2 regions of the Amphritea sp. GJ51-11 genome follow, and region 1 is predicted to be linked to the other one. Evidence: predicted binding sites of a transcription regulator. Region 1 holds the regulator's gene; the other holds the start of a gene.

What was found. The regulator sigma-54, encoded in region 1, starts transcription at its own class of promoters, with help from an activator protein. The targets are predictions, from matches to a motif close to TGGCACNNNNNTTGCTNT.
Region 2: a site for sigma-54 is predicted at 4,859-4,876, ahead of AC0L4K_RS10980 (hydrogenase small subunit). Genes of this name have one in related genera too.

Annotation. Positions count from the first base shown of each region.
Region 1 covers NZ_CM147881.1:612,065-618,221, reverse strand. Annotated here, with positions in the region: gene lptA (lipopolysaccharide transport periplasmic protein LptA) at 1-391, shown strand, start outside; gene lptB (LPS export ABC transporter ATP-binding protein) at 391-1,116, shown strand; gene AC0L4K_RS02665 (RNA polymerase factor sigma-54) at 1,138-2,649, shown strand; gene hpf (ribosome hibernation promoting factor) at 2,710-3,000, shown strand; gene ptsN (PTS IIA-like nitrogen regulatory protein PtsN) at 3,025-3,468, shown strand; gene rapZ (RNase adapter RapZ) at 3,473-4,330, shown strand; gene AC0L4K_RS02645 (HPr family phosphocarrier protein) at 4,347-4,616, shown strand; gene mgtE (magnesium transporter) at 4,744-6,093, shown strand; gene yjgA (ribosome biogenesis factor YjgA) at 6,117-6,157, shown strand, end outside.
Region 2 covers NZ_CM147881.1:2,450,633-2,456,789, forward strand. Annotated here, with positions in the region: gene AC0L4K_RS10960 (HyaD/HybD family hydrogenase maturation endopeptidase) at 1-523, opposite strand, end outside; gene AC0L4K_RS10965 (HigA family addiction module antitoxin) at 706-978, opposite strand; gene cybH (Ni/Fe-hydrogenase, b-type cytochrome subunit) at 1,088-1,780, opposite strand; gene AC0L4K_RS10975 (nickel-dependent hydrogenase large subunit) at 1,830-3,638, opposite strand; gene AC0L4K_RS10980 (hydrogenase small subunit) at 3,638-4,717, opposite strand; gene prpF (2-methylaconitate cis-trans isomerase PrpF) at 5,407-6,157, opposite strand, start outside.

The DNA.
Region 1 (6,157 bases):
TGTATTGTTGACACAGGGCAGCATGAAAGTCAGCGGTGATAGCATAGAACTAAGACAAACCAACAACACCATCAGCATGATTATTGCCAAAGGACGCCCCGCCGAGTTCCAACAACGCTCTGCCGCCGACCAAGAGGTAACCCATGCATACGGTGAGGTTCTCGATTACAATATTCGTACAAAAGAGCTAACCATCTCCGGCCAGGCAAAAGTCTCGCAAGGGGCTGATGTATTTAGCGGTAACCGAATTGTTTACAATATGAAGAAAAGCACAGTAAATGCATTCAGGGATGAGAGCGCTAACGGCGAACGTGTACAGATTGTCATTCAGCCTAAAGCAACACCGTTGGATGAATCTGAAACTACAGCTACTGGGGAACTCAACAACTAATGAGTCGACTAGAAGCACTCAACCTAGCAAAGAGCTATAAAGGCCGCGCAGTTGTAAAAGATGTCTCGATGAGCGTCGATAGCGGCCAGATCGTTGGTTTATTGGGGCCTAACGGGGCGGGTAAGACAACCTGTTTTTACATGATTGTTGGGCTAGTGGAAGCCGACAAAGGCCGGATCAAAATTGATCAATTGGACTTAACCAAAGAGCCGATGCACGGCCGAGCGCGAAAAGGTATTGGTTACCTGCCACAAGAAGCCTCCATTTTCCGAAAACTCAGCGTCCATGATAACCTGATGGCTATTCTGGAAACCCGTAAAGAGTTGAGCCGGACTGAGCGTAAACAAAAATTAGACGAACTACTGGAAGAGTTTCATATCTCCCATCTAACGAAAAGTTTGGGAATGAGCCTCTCCGGTGGAGAACGGCGACGGGTTGAAATTGCCCGCGCACTGGCAACTGAGCCCACTTTTATCTTGTTAGATGAGCCCTTTGCCGGTGTTGACCCAATTTCAGTCAGTGATATAAAACAAACCGTAAAGCACTTACAAAGTAAGGGGATTGGCGTCTTAATCACCGATCACAATGTTCGCGAAACACTGGATATTTGCGAACAAGCTTACATCGTCAGTGAAGGTTATATTCTTGCAGAAGGATCGCCAGAGGATATTCTTGCCAACCAGCAGGTCAGGGAAGCCTATCTCGGTGAGCAATTCAAGCTGTAACAGGTATATAAGCGACTCTCTATGAAACAAGCGTTACAACTAAAAATGGGTCAGCATCTGACCATGACCCCACAATTACAGCAGGCGATTCGCTTGCTGCAATTATCGACGCTTGATCTGCAACAGGAGATTCAGGAAGCACTAGAATCGAACCCGATGCTAGAAGTAACGGAAGAGGATAGCGCTTCAGATAATGCCGCCGAGCAAGCGAGCTCTGATGCAGAAGTCAGCAATCATGAATCCGTCTCAGCATCGGCCAAAACCACCGAGTCTGAAGAGATTCAAGCCACCGATAGCGACTGGAATGAAGATATTCCCAATGAACTATCGACCGATAGTAATTGGGAAGACACTTATCAGACGGTCTCTAGTTCATCTTCATCATCCCATGATTTCTCCGATATGGAGATGGAGTCGAATGACACTGCGGATGAAACCCTGCAAGATCACCTGAACTGGCAATTAAACCTCACGCCGATGAGTCCCATCGACGAACTGATCGCCACCAATATTATTGACGGCATTAATGTTGACGGTTATCTCAACGTTGAACTCGATTCAATCCTGGAATATTTCCATCAGCAGGATGATGAGCAACTTAACGGCATTGAACTGGATGAAATCGAAGCGGTACTGCGACGCATCCAACAGTTTGATCCACCCGGCGTAGCCGCACGCGATCTAAGCGAGTGCCTAGCCATTCAGCTACAGCAACTACCCAATGACACCGAATATCGCAACGAAGCGCTAAAACTAGTCACTCAATATATCCACTTACTGGGTAATCATGACTACAAACAGCTGATGCGCAAAGCCCGGATGCGAGAGCCACAGTTACTACAGGCGATCAACCTGATCCGCACCCTGAACCCTAAACCCGGCTCAATGATCACTAGCTCGCAATCGGAATATGTTATTCCCGATGTGCTGGTTTACAAAGAAAAAGGTGTCTGGCAGGTAAGCCTGAATCCGGAAGTTGCGCCTAAACTACGCATTAATGATGGCTATGCAGATTTGATCCGACGCGCTGATACCAGCCCTGACAACACCTATCTGAAAAACCATCTACAAGAAGCTCGCTGGTTTATCAAAAGCTTATTAAGCCGGAACGATACCTTAATGAAGGTCACCCGTGAAATTGTACACCGCCAAGAAGGTTTTCTAGAGCATGGCGATGAGGCGATGCGTCCGATGGTGCTGCACGATATCGCTGAGGCGGTCGAAATGCACGAATCGACCATCTCTCGGGTGACCACCCAGAAATATATGCATACCCCAAGGGGTATATTTGAGCTGAAGTATTTTTTCTCCAGCCATGTCACTACAGTGAACGGTGGCACCTGCTCATCGACCGCTATTCGGGCGCTCATCAAGAAATTGGTGGTCGCTGAAAGTCCAACAAAACCCTTAAGCGATAACAAGATTGCCCAACTGCTTGAGGAACAAGGTATCAATGTTGCGCGAAGAACCATTGCAAAATATAGAGAATCGCTTAGCATTCCACCTTCTAATGAACGAAAACGTTTAGTTTAATGACTTTTTTTATCATGGGAACCGGGCGGCAACCCGGTACAATAACACTAGGAGATTACCATGCAGATCAATATTACCGGTCACCACGTAGAATTGACTGATTCCCTGAATGAGTATGTTCAGAATAAATTTGAGAAGCTGGAGCGGCATTTCGATAACATCACCAATGCACAGGTAACTCTAAGCGTTGAGAAGACGCGCCAAAAAGCTGATGGTGAAATTCACGTAGCCGGTGGTCAGCTGTTTGCTTCCGACGAACAAGAAGATATGTACGCCGCCATCGATGGGTTGATCGACAAGCTTGACCGTCAGATCATTAAACACAAAGAAAAGATGAAAACTCACAAGTAACTATTATACGATGCTAATTTCAGAATTATTAGCGCCCTCTGGAGTACTCTGTGCTCTAGAGGGGGTAGTAAAAAACGTATCCTCGAAATTGCCAGCCAACAGATTTCCGATCTGCACCCTGAGCTTGAAACTGAAACGATCTTTGCTGGCCTACTTGGCCGTGAAAGACTCGGCAGTACAGGCATCGGTGAAGGCGTGGCCATTCCCCATTGTCGTCTGGATGAGTGTGAGAAAGCCACTGCGCTACTTATTCAGTTAAAAGAACCGATCGACTTCGATGCCATTGATGGCAGCCCGGTCGACTTACTCTTCGTTCTGGTGGTGCCCTCCGAAGCCTGTGATCAACATCTACAAACGCTGGGTAATCTTGCCGAGCTATTCAGTCAGGCATCCTTCCGTCAGCAACTTAGAAACGCGGGCTCAGCTGAAGAACTCTTCACTGTCGCCACCGGAGCTAGGCAGGTCTAGCCAGATGAAACTAGTTATCATCAGCGGCCGCTCAGGGTCAGGTAAATCAACCGCCCTGCAAGCACTGGAAGATGTTAACTTCTACTGCATCGACAACCTTCCCGCCCCGCTGCTACCTGACTTGGTCAATCAGATTTTATCCGACCCAGACCATCCTAATCAGCTTGCCGTCAGTATCGATGCCCGTAACCAACACAGCAACCTGAAACAGTTTCCCGATATTTATACACAACTGAGGGAAATAGACGCACTAGACTGCGAAATACTCTACCTCGATAGTTCAGAGACAACCCTGCTAAAACGCTACAGTACGACTCGGCGTAAGCACCCCCTGTCCAATGATTCCCAAGGTTTACAGCAGGCGATCAGCTATGAAAAAAAGTTACTCGAACCGGTATCCGATTTAGCCAATATCCGTATTGATACAACCCACCTGTCACTCTATGAACTCAGAGACAGTATTAAACTGCGTATTGCCCAACGACAAGAGCAAGAACTGTCATTACAATTCGAATCGTTCGGTTATAAGCACGGTATCCCGCTGGATGTAGACTTCACCTTCGATGTGCGCTGTTTGCCTAACCCATACTGGCTGCCTCACCTGCGAGGTTATAGCGGCCAAGACAAACCGGTCATAGAATTCCTCGAGCAACAGCTTGAAGTGCAAGAAATGCTCGCTGACATCACCGCTTTTCTAGAAAAGTGGCTGCCACTGTTTGAAAAAAATAATCGCAGTTATATCAGTGTTGGCATAGGCTGTACGGGAGGTCAACACCGCTCTGTTTTTATCAGCGAATGTCTCGCTGGTCATTTCCGAACAACTATGGATAATGTCCAGATACGCCACCGCGAACTGAACTGATTAAAGGTATTAATCAATGCTGGAAACCAAGATCACCATTATCAACAAACTGGGCCTGCACGCCCGGGCGGCGGCAAAGCTGATCAATGTAACCACCTCCTTCTCAGCCGATATCCAGCTCACCAAAGATGGCCGACAGGTGGATGGCAAAAGCATTATGTCGGTCATGATGTTAGCCGCCAGTAAAGGCACTGAGCTGAATATCTCTACCAGCGGTGAAGACGAACAACAGGCGATGGATGCCATTGTTGCACTGATCAACAACCGGTTTGATGAAGAAGAATAACCGCCCTCCCTCTATTCGTTTAAAAACAATACGCTATAATGCCCACAACGATTAATGCTGCAGTTATCGGTGATCACTGACTGACTGCAAGGCAATCTGTCTCTATCTGTCTGACCGGGGTCCGGCCATGAACGCCAATGTAAACGAAAGTGAACTGGATAAGCTGAACACAGCCCTTGAAGAAGGTGCTTTCAGACAGATACGTTACACCCTAAATAAAACACTACGCCCCTCCGAAGTCGCCCATCTAATCGAGAAGTCACCGCCTAAAGAACGGCGCTTACTTTGGAGCATGATCCATAAAGACATCGAAGCGGATGTTTTGCAGGAACTCGGCGATGATGTAAAAGCCGAGATCCTCAGTAAGATGAATACCTCAGAGGTGCTAGCCATCTCTGAATCGCTCGAACCCGACGATCTAGCCGATATGATGCAGCAGCTACCGGAAACGGTCATGCACGAACTGCTGCGCTCGATGGATCATCAAAACCGCGAACGACTGGAAAAAGTACTCTCCTATCCGGAAGATACCGCTGGCGGTTTGATGAACACCGATACCATCACCATCCGGCCCGATATCACGATTGAAGCGGCGCTGCGTTATTTACGACGACACGCTGAACTCCCGGATATGACTGATAGCCTGTTTGTCGTCAGCCGAAAAGACACCTATATCGGCAGCCTCCCTCTGACGCGCATGTTGGTCAGCGACCCATCCAGCACCGTACGAGAGATGATGGTCACCGATAAACCGCCTATCCCGGCGGATATGGAAGATACACTGGTCGCCAAACTATTCGAACAGGAAGATTTGGTCTCTGCACCCGTGGTTGACGAAGACAATCAGCTACTCGGACGTATCACCATCGATGACGTGGTCGATGTTATCCGGGAAGATGCAGACCACTCGCTGATGAGTATGGCGGGTATGGACGAAGATGAAGATACCTTCGCGCCTATTATGAAAACCACCCGCCGCCGTGCCGTGTGGCTAGGTATTAATCTGATTACCGCTTTTCTCGCCTCTGCGGTCATCGGCCTGTTCGAGGAAACCATCGGCAAGGTAGTGGCGCTGGCCGTATTAATGCCAATTGTCGCCAGTATGGGCGGTATTGCCGGTAGCCAGGTCTTAACCCTGATGATTCGTGGCCAAGCACTAGGCCATGTAGAGCGCTCCAATGCGGGCTGGCTGCTGAATCGTGAAATGATCGTAGGTCTATTGAACGGTCTACTCTGGGCCGTGGTCGTTGCGGTCATCGCGATCCTCTGGTTCGAAGACCTAACCATCGGTATCATCATCGCCTGTGCTATTATGATTAACCTATTCGCAGCCGCACTGGCAGGTACTCTATTGCCGATCCTCCTAAAAACTTGGGGTATTGATCCGGCATTAGCTGGCAGTGTGTTACTAACCACGATTACTGATGTAGTCGGATTTTTTGCATTCCTCGGTCTAGCTGCGTTTTTTTATAGCTAGAACGGCCTACACAAGAGAGTTTTATGAGTCAAAATGACGATTTCCGCCCCGATGACGAACTTGA
Region 2 (6,157 bases), 1.8 Mb from region 1:
CCTGTAGGTAATCCAAGGCGGTACGAATGGCTGGATCCACTTGAGCCTGTACGGCAGGCCTTAAACTGCCGCCAAAGTCCTCAAGCTCAACCGGTTGCACACCAATCAAAAGCAGATGCTGCGGATAGTTACCGGTAAACTCCGACATCGCTAACACCTCCTGAAAACCGGTCTGGTGTAAGCTCATCTTTTTTGCCCCCATATATTTAGGCACATCATCACCCTGAATCACCTTCATGGTGCCGGGAGCCAAGCCATAATCAATGGCATCAAACACCACCAGCAGGTCGCAGCGCTGCACATGCTGCACCAGGTAAAGCCCTTGCGTGCCGCCATCCATCACTTCAACATTGTCAGCAAACTGATAACGCTGATGCAGGGTTTCCACGGCTCGAATACCAAAGCCTTCGTCGGCCCAGAGCAGATTACCGATACCCATAATGATCACCCGCAATGGCTGCGTCTGATCCGCTGAATTGACTGACCCACTGCTTCCGCTAAGTTCTGATTGAGATCCTGACATGCGACCTACCACTCCCTGCACCGATTATGTTGTTACTCATCACTAAGACTACAAGCTTTATGCCAATTCGAACGATTTCGCCGAAGCACCTAATATGGGGGTGTTACAGAGGGGGTTACAGCCGGCAGGAGAAGACTAAGTGGATAGTTAGTTATCAGTTTGGTATCTAGGTGATCAAATCTTTAGCTTGATTCTCGTCCCACTTGATACAGATCCCAACGTTGTTGTTTTTCCAACCAAAACATCGGCGAGGTCTGAAAGAAGTGAGCTAATCGTAATGCGGTATCGGCGCTAATTGCTCGCTGGCCGTTAACAATTTCATTGACCCTGCGGCGGGAAATACCTAACTCTTTAGCCAAACGGGACTGGCTGAGATGCAGCGGCGTTAGATAGCAGCGTTCCAGAAGGGCGCCGGGGTGCTCAGGGCGTCGTCCATGAAACCGTAGCGGCTGCATCAGCGTCTCCTCGACTGATTGATAAACAAAAAAGGCCGGAGCATGGCTCCGGCAAACTCACTCGCCTGTGATTCATAGCGCATAAATCACCCGATCATCGATCACTGATTCAATCGGGGCGATTATCTTTAAACATACGCCAGCCGCCGATCATGGTCGAAATCAGACTCTGCCGCGACATAATATCTTCACGAATAGCAACATAGACATGCATCATGATAAAGGTGACTAGATACCACATACCCAGATGGTGCCAAGTATGCGCATCCTGACTCTGCCCCATCAAGGGAATCACCCAACCAAACAGCGTATCCGCCCAACTACCCCGCCCGAGTCCTTCGGCGTACAGCGCAAATCCGGTAATGATCATAAAGGTGATACCGATGACAAAAAAACAGAACATCGACAGCTGACCCAACGGGTTATGACCAATATATTTTTTCGGAGTTTTCTCAAGAAACAGATACCAGCGCACCTCATGGAGTACCTCTTTCCACCACCTCTTACTGAAAAAAGGGACCAGGAACAGCTCCCGGGAATGGCTGTTACCGACAAAAGCCCAATAGATGCGCCCTAAAAAACCAACCGCCACAACGTAACCGGCAGCAAAGTGCGCAAAGCGAATATAGCCCATCAGAAAGTGATCACTGGCTTCACCGGGCATCGTTGGCAAAGGCGAGCCAATAAAGTAACCGGTGATACACAGTACAATAATCGACAATACCGTTGTCCAGTGCCATAGACGCAGCGGCGCCTCGTACACATACACCGCGGTCTGCGTTCTCTGTTTGATTGTTTCCATAGCATACCTCCAACATACGGGCCGCAGGGCGACCCGCATGGGGCTCGTCTTAACGAATTTTGACCTTAGTCAGCTCTTGACCATCTTCAGACATCACATGGGTAGAACAGGCCAGACAAGGATCGAAACTGTGCAGCGTCCGCAGTATTTCAACCGGTTCATCCGGACGCTCCATCGGCGTATTCATCAAGGCCGCTTCGAATGCACCGATATTGCCCTCACCATCGCGCGGCGAACCGTTCCAGGTAGTCGGTACAATCGCCTGATAGTTTTCGATTTTGCCATCCTTAATCTTAATCCAGTGACCTAGCGCTCCCCGGGGCGCTTCGTTAGTACCCACCCCGATCGCCTCTTTTGGCCAGCTAGCCGGATCCCATTTTTCAACATTGGCGGTCGAGCTATCACCATTCTTGATATTGCCAACCAACTGATGCCAATCATCCAACATCGTATCAACACATAATTGACACTCCAGCGCCCGTGCCAAAGTACGACCAAGAGTAGAAGGTAGGAACTGCTTTAAGCCCAATGACAAGCCTGTATTTTGATTAAAGGCGGCTAACGAACGGTCCACTTGATCCTGTACATAATCATTACCCGAAGCATACGCGATGATATACCGTGCCAACGGGCCCACTTCCATCGCGTGCCCTTTCCAACGTGGCGCCTTAATCCAGGAATATTTAGCGCCTTCATCGATCTCTTTGATATTAGTGCGACTGCCGACAGTATTCGGCCCTAGCTCAAACTTAGGCGCGGTTTCACCGTCCCAAGGATGCAGACCTTTCTTATCACCTTCGTAGGTGTACCAAGAGTGATCAACAAACTCTTTGATCTGTTCAGGATCGCGGACATCGACCTCATGTACTTCGTTCCAGTTACCATTGACGATCGCGCCACCCGGCAATAGATCGGTGGATTTGTCATAAGGCACTTTTTGATAGGTGCCGTAAGCCAATACATTCTGCGAGGCTAACCCACCACCATAGAGCCAGTCTTTATAAAGGCCGGCAATGGCCAACACGTCCGGCAGATAAACATTGTTGGTAAACGCTTGAGCTTCTTTAATACGCTGCAAAACAAAGTTAAGCGAGGTCATATTCACCGGCGCACCGGATGCACCAATCCCATCGATATTAATCGCGCAAGCAACCCCACCCACCATAAAGTTAGGATGTGGGTTTTTACCGCCAAAGATCGTGTGAATTTTGACGATCTCTTTCTGCATATCCAACGCTTCAAGATAGTGAGCCACCGCCATCAAATCCGCTTCGGGAGGTAATTTATAGGCGGGATTATCCCAATAGCCGTTAGAGAACAGCCCGAGTTGACCAGTCTCAACAAACTTTTTTAATCGCGTTTGCACATCTTTAAAATAACCAGGACTCGATTTTGGATGGTGCGGTGATACCATTTTTTGTAGATCTGAAGTCCCTACTGGGTCGGCCTTCAAAGCATTAACCGGGTTAACCCAATCCAGCGCGTGCAGGTGATAGAAATGCACAATATGATCATGGGCCTGCAGGGTTTTATCCATCAAATGACGTATCAGGTGCGCATTCAACGGAATTTGAATACCCAAGGCATCTTCAACAGCCCGCACCGATGTCAGTGCATGGGTACCGGTACAAACACCACAGATTCGTTCTACAAAGGCCCATGCATCACGGGGATCACGACCTTTTAGAATCACTTCTAGCCCGCGCCACATCGTGCCGGTCGATACCGCATTACGGATTACATTATTTTCATCGACGTTGACTTCACAACGCATATGCCCTTCGATCCGGGTCACGGGATCAACCACAATACGGCGACCAGAGTTATCAAGATCGTTAGTATTCATCGGGGTATTCATTATTCCTGATCTCCTTTGTGCTGCGCCCGCTTAATGGCACTCACGGCTGCATGCGCCGCCACGGCCGCGCCAACACCACCGGCAACCGCCATACCGATCTCATCGGCATTTTTCTCAATACCAAACTGGGGAATATTGGTTAGGCGGTCATAGAATGAGCCCTTATCCCAGAAACCATCTTCAGAGCAACCGATACAACCGTGACCGGCCTGAATCGGGAAGGAGGTGCCTTCGTTCCAGCGCACCGTTGAGCAGGCGTTGTAGGTGGTCGGCCCTTTGCAGCCCACCTTATAGAGGCAATAACCTTTGCGCGCACTTTCATCATCCCAATGCTCAACAAACTGACCAGCATCAAAATGCGGACGTCGATAGCATTTATCATGAATTCGTTGGCTGTAAAACATCTTAGGACGACCCTGACGATCCAGTTCGGGCAACCGACCAAAGGTCAACATATAGGTGATCACCCCAGTCATCACTTCGGCTATTGGTGGGCAACCAGGCACTTTGATAATCGGCTTATCGGTAATCACTTTATGGATTGGCACAGCTTGTGTGGGATTAGGTCGAGCCGCCTGTACACAGCCCCAAGATGCACAAGAGCCCCAAGCGATAACGGCGGCGGCATCTTTGGCCGCATGTTTCAATTGATCAAGAAAAGGCTTACCGCCGACAATACAGAACATACCGTCTTCGTTAAGCGGAGGATTACCCTCAACCGCCAGAATATATTTACCTTTATATTTCTGAATAGTTTCTTCTAGCGCCGCTTCTGCCTGATGACCTGCGGCGGCCATTAGCGTGTCATCGTAGTCGAGCGAGATCATCGACAGCACGACATCTTTCACCAACGGGTGTGCCGAACGGATAAAGGATTCAGAGCAACAGGTACATTCCAAACCATGCACCCAGATAACCGGGGTGCGTTCCTTCGTTTCCATTGCATGGGCAATACGGGGGGCAAACGCCGGCCCCAGACCCAATGCAGCAGCCGTCAGGCTACAGTACTTCAGAAAACTACGACGCGTAATTCCCTGGCGTCGCATCACTTCATAGAAGGTTTCAATCGATTGAGGCATTGCGGTTATCTCCGTCAGCAGGCTCGCCTTGTGGAAGGTGCAAAGAGTCCGCTTTACGATCGGCTCATCCTCTGCCCGGAGGAAATGCAAACGCTAAGGAACTGTTCGTACCGTCTCTCGTTATTATTAATCTTATTGATTTCAGCAAATTACGTTCCAACTCGACCAAGGCGTTGATCCACGGGTGCTACAAAGCATTCACTCATACTCAGAGGACAACTATCTATCCAGCCGTTCACCAAAGCGGTTAATCACTTGCCACCGTGATTGACGCCCTATAGATGGGTCAACACATTTACGATGAATCTAAAATTATGAGCACAATCGACGTGGGGCCAACATGGATGAACGGTGATAGACATGCTTAGGCGATATAGCGAACCCATAACACGAGATCGCTAATCTGCCGTGATCACAGCAAAAGCAACACAGGGAATATGATGAGCGTCACAACAGGTGACATACAATCATGGAAAGGAAAACGAAGAAGCAAGACAAACACAAAAGAAGCGTTAATCGCTCATTGAAAAAATATAAAAAAAGGCCCCGCACGACGGTGCAGGGCCTAAGCGTGAAGTGAAACGCACGATCCTTGATAGGGAGGCCCGAACGTCTGACTGCCACTTCGACAGGGAAATATGCCGGCGATCGCAACTGTCGCCGGACATATCATTCATTTCATCAATAGATCAGAAGCTGTTACCGGGAATACGTACAAAACCTTCCATCAAGACTCGAGCGCTACGGCTCATTACCGCTTTTTTCGCGGTCCAGTCGCCATTGGCTTTTTGCTCTGCCGCCGCACCAACCCGCAATGTGCCAGACGGATGCCCAAAGGTGACGGCTTCCCGCTCACCACCACCGGCCGCCAGATTAACTAACGTGCCCGGAACTGCCGCGGCAGTCGCGATCGCTACGGATGCTGTACCCATCATGGCGTGATGCAGTTTACCCATCGACAAGGCGCGTACACAGACATCGATATCAGACGCTGAAATCTGTTTGCCACTGGAGGATGTGTAATCAGTCGCAGGGGCTACAAAAGCAACCTTTGGCGTATGCTGACGGGCAACGGCTTCGCTAATATCACTGATCAGCCCCATTTTGACCGCACCGTAAGCCCGGATGGTTTCAAAACGCGCTAGCGCCGCCGCATCTGAATTAAGATCTTTTTGCAGCTCGGTACCGGTATAATCAATATCCGCCGCATTCAGGAAGATCGTTGGGATACCCGCATTAATCATGGTCGCCTTAAAGGTGCCAATGCCCGGCACTTCAAGCTCATCCACCAAATTACCGGTTGGGAACATAGACCCTTCGCCATCAGCGGGGTCCATAAATTCGATCACCACTTCGGCGGCGGGAAAGGTCACGCCATCGAGTTCAAAATCGCCGGTTTCCTGTACTTCACCGTTGGTGATCGGCACATGGGCGATAATG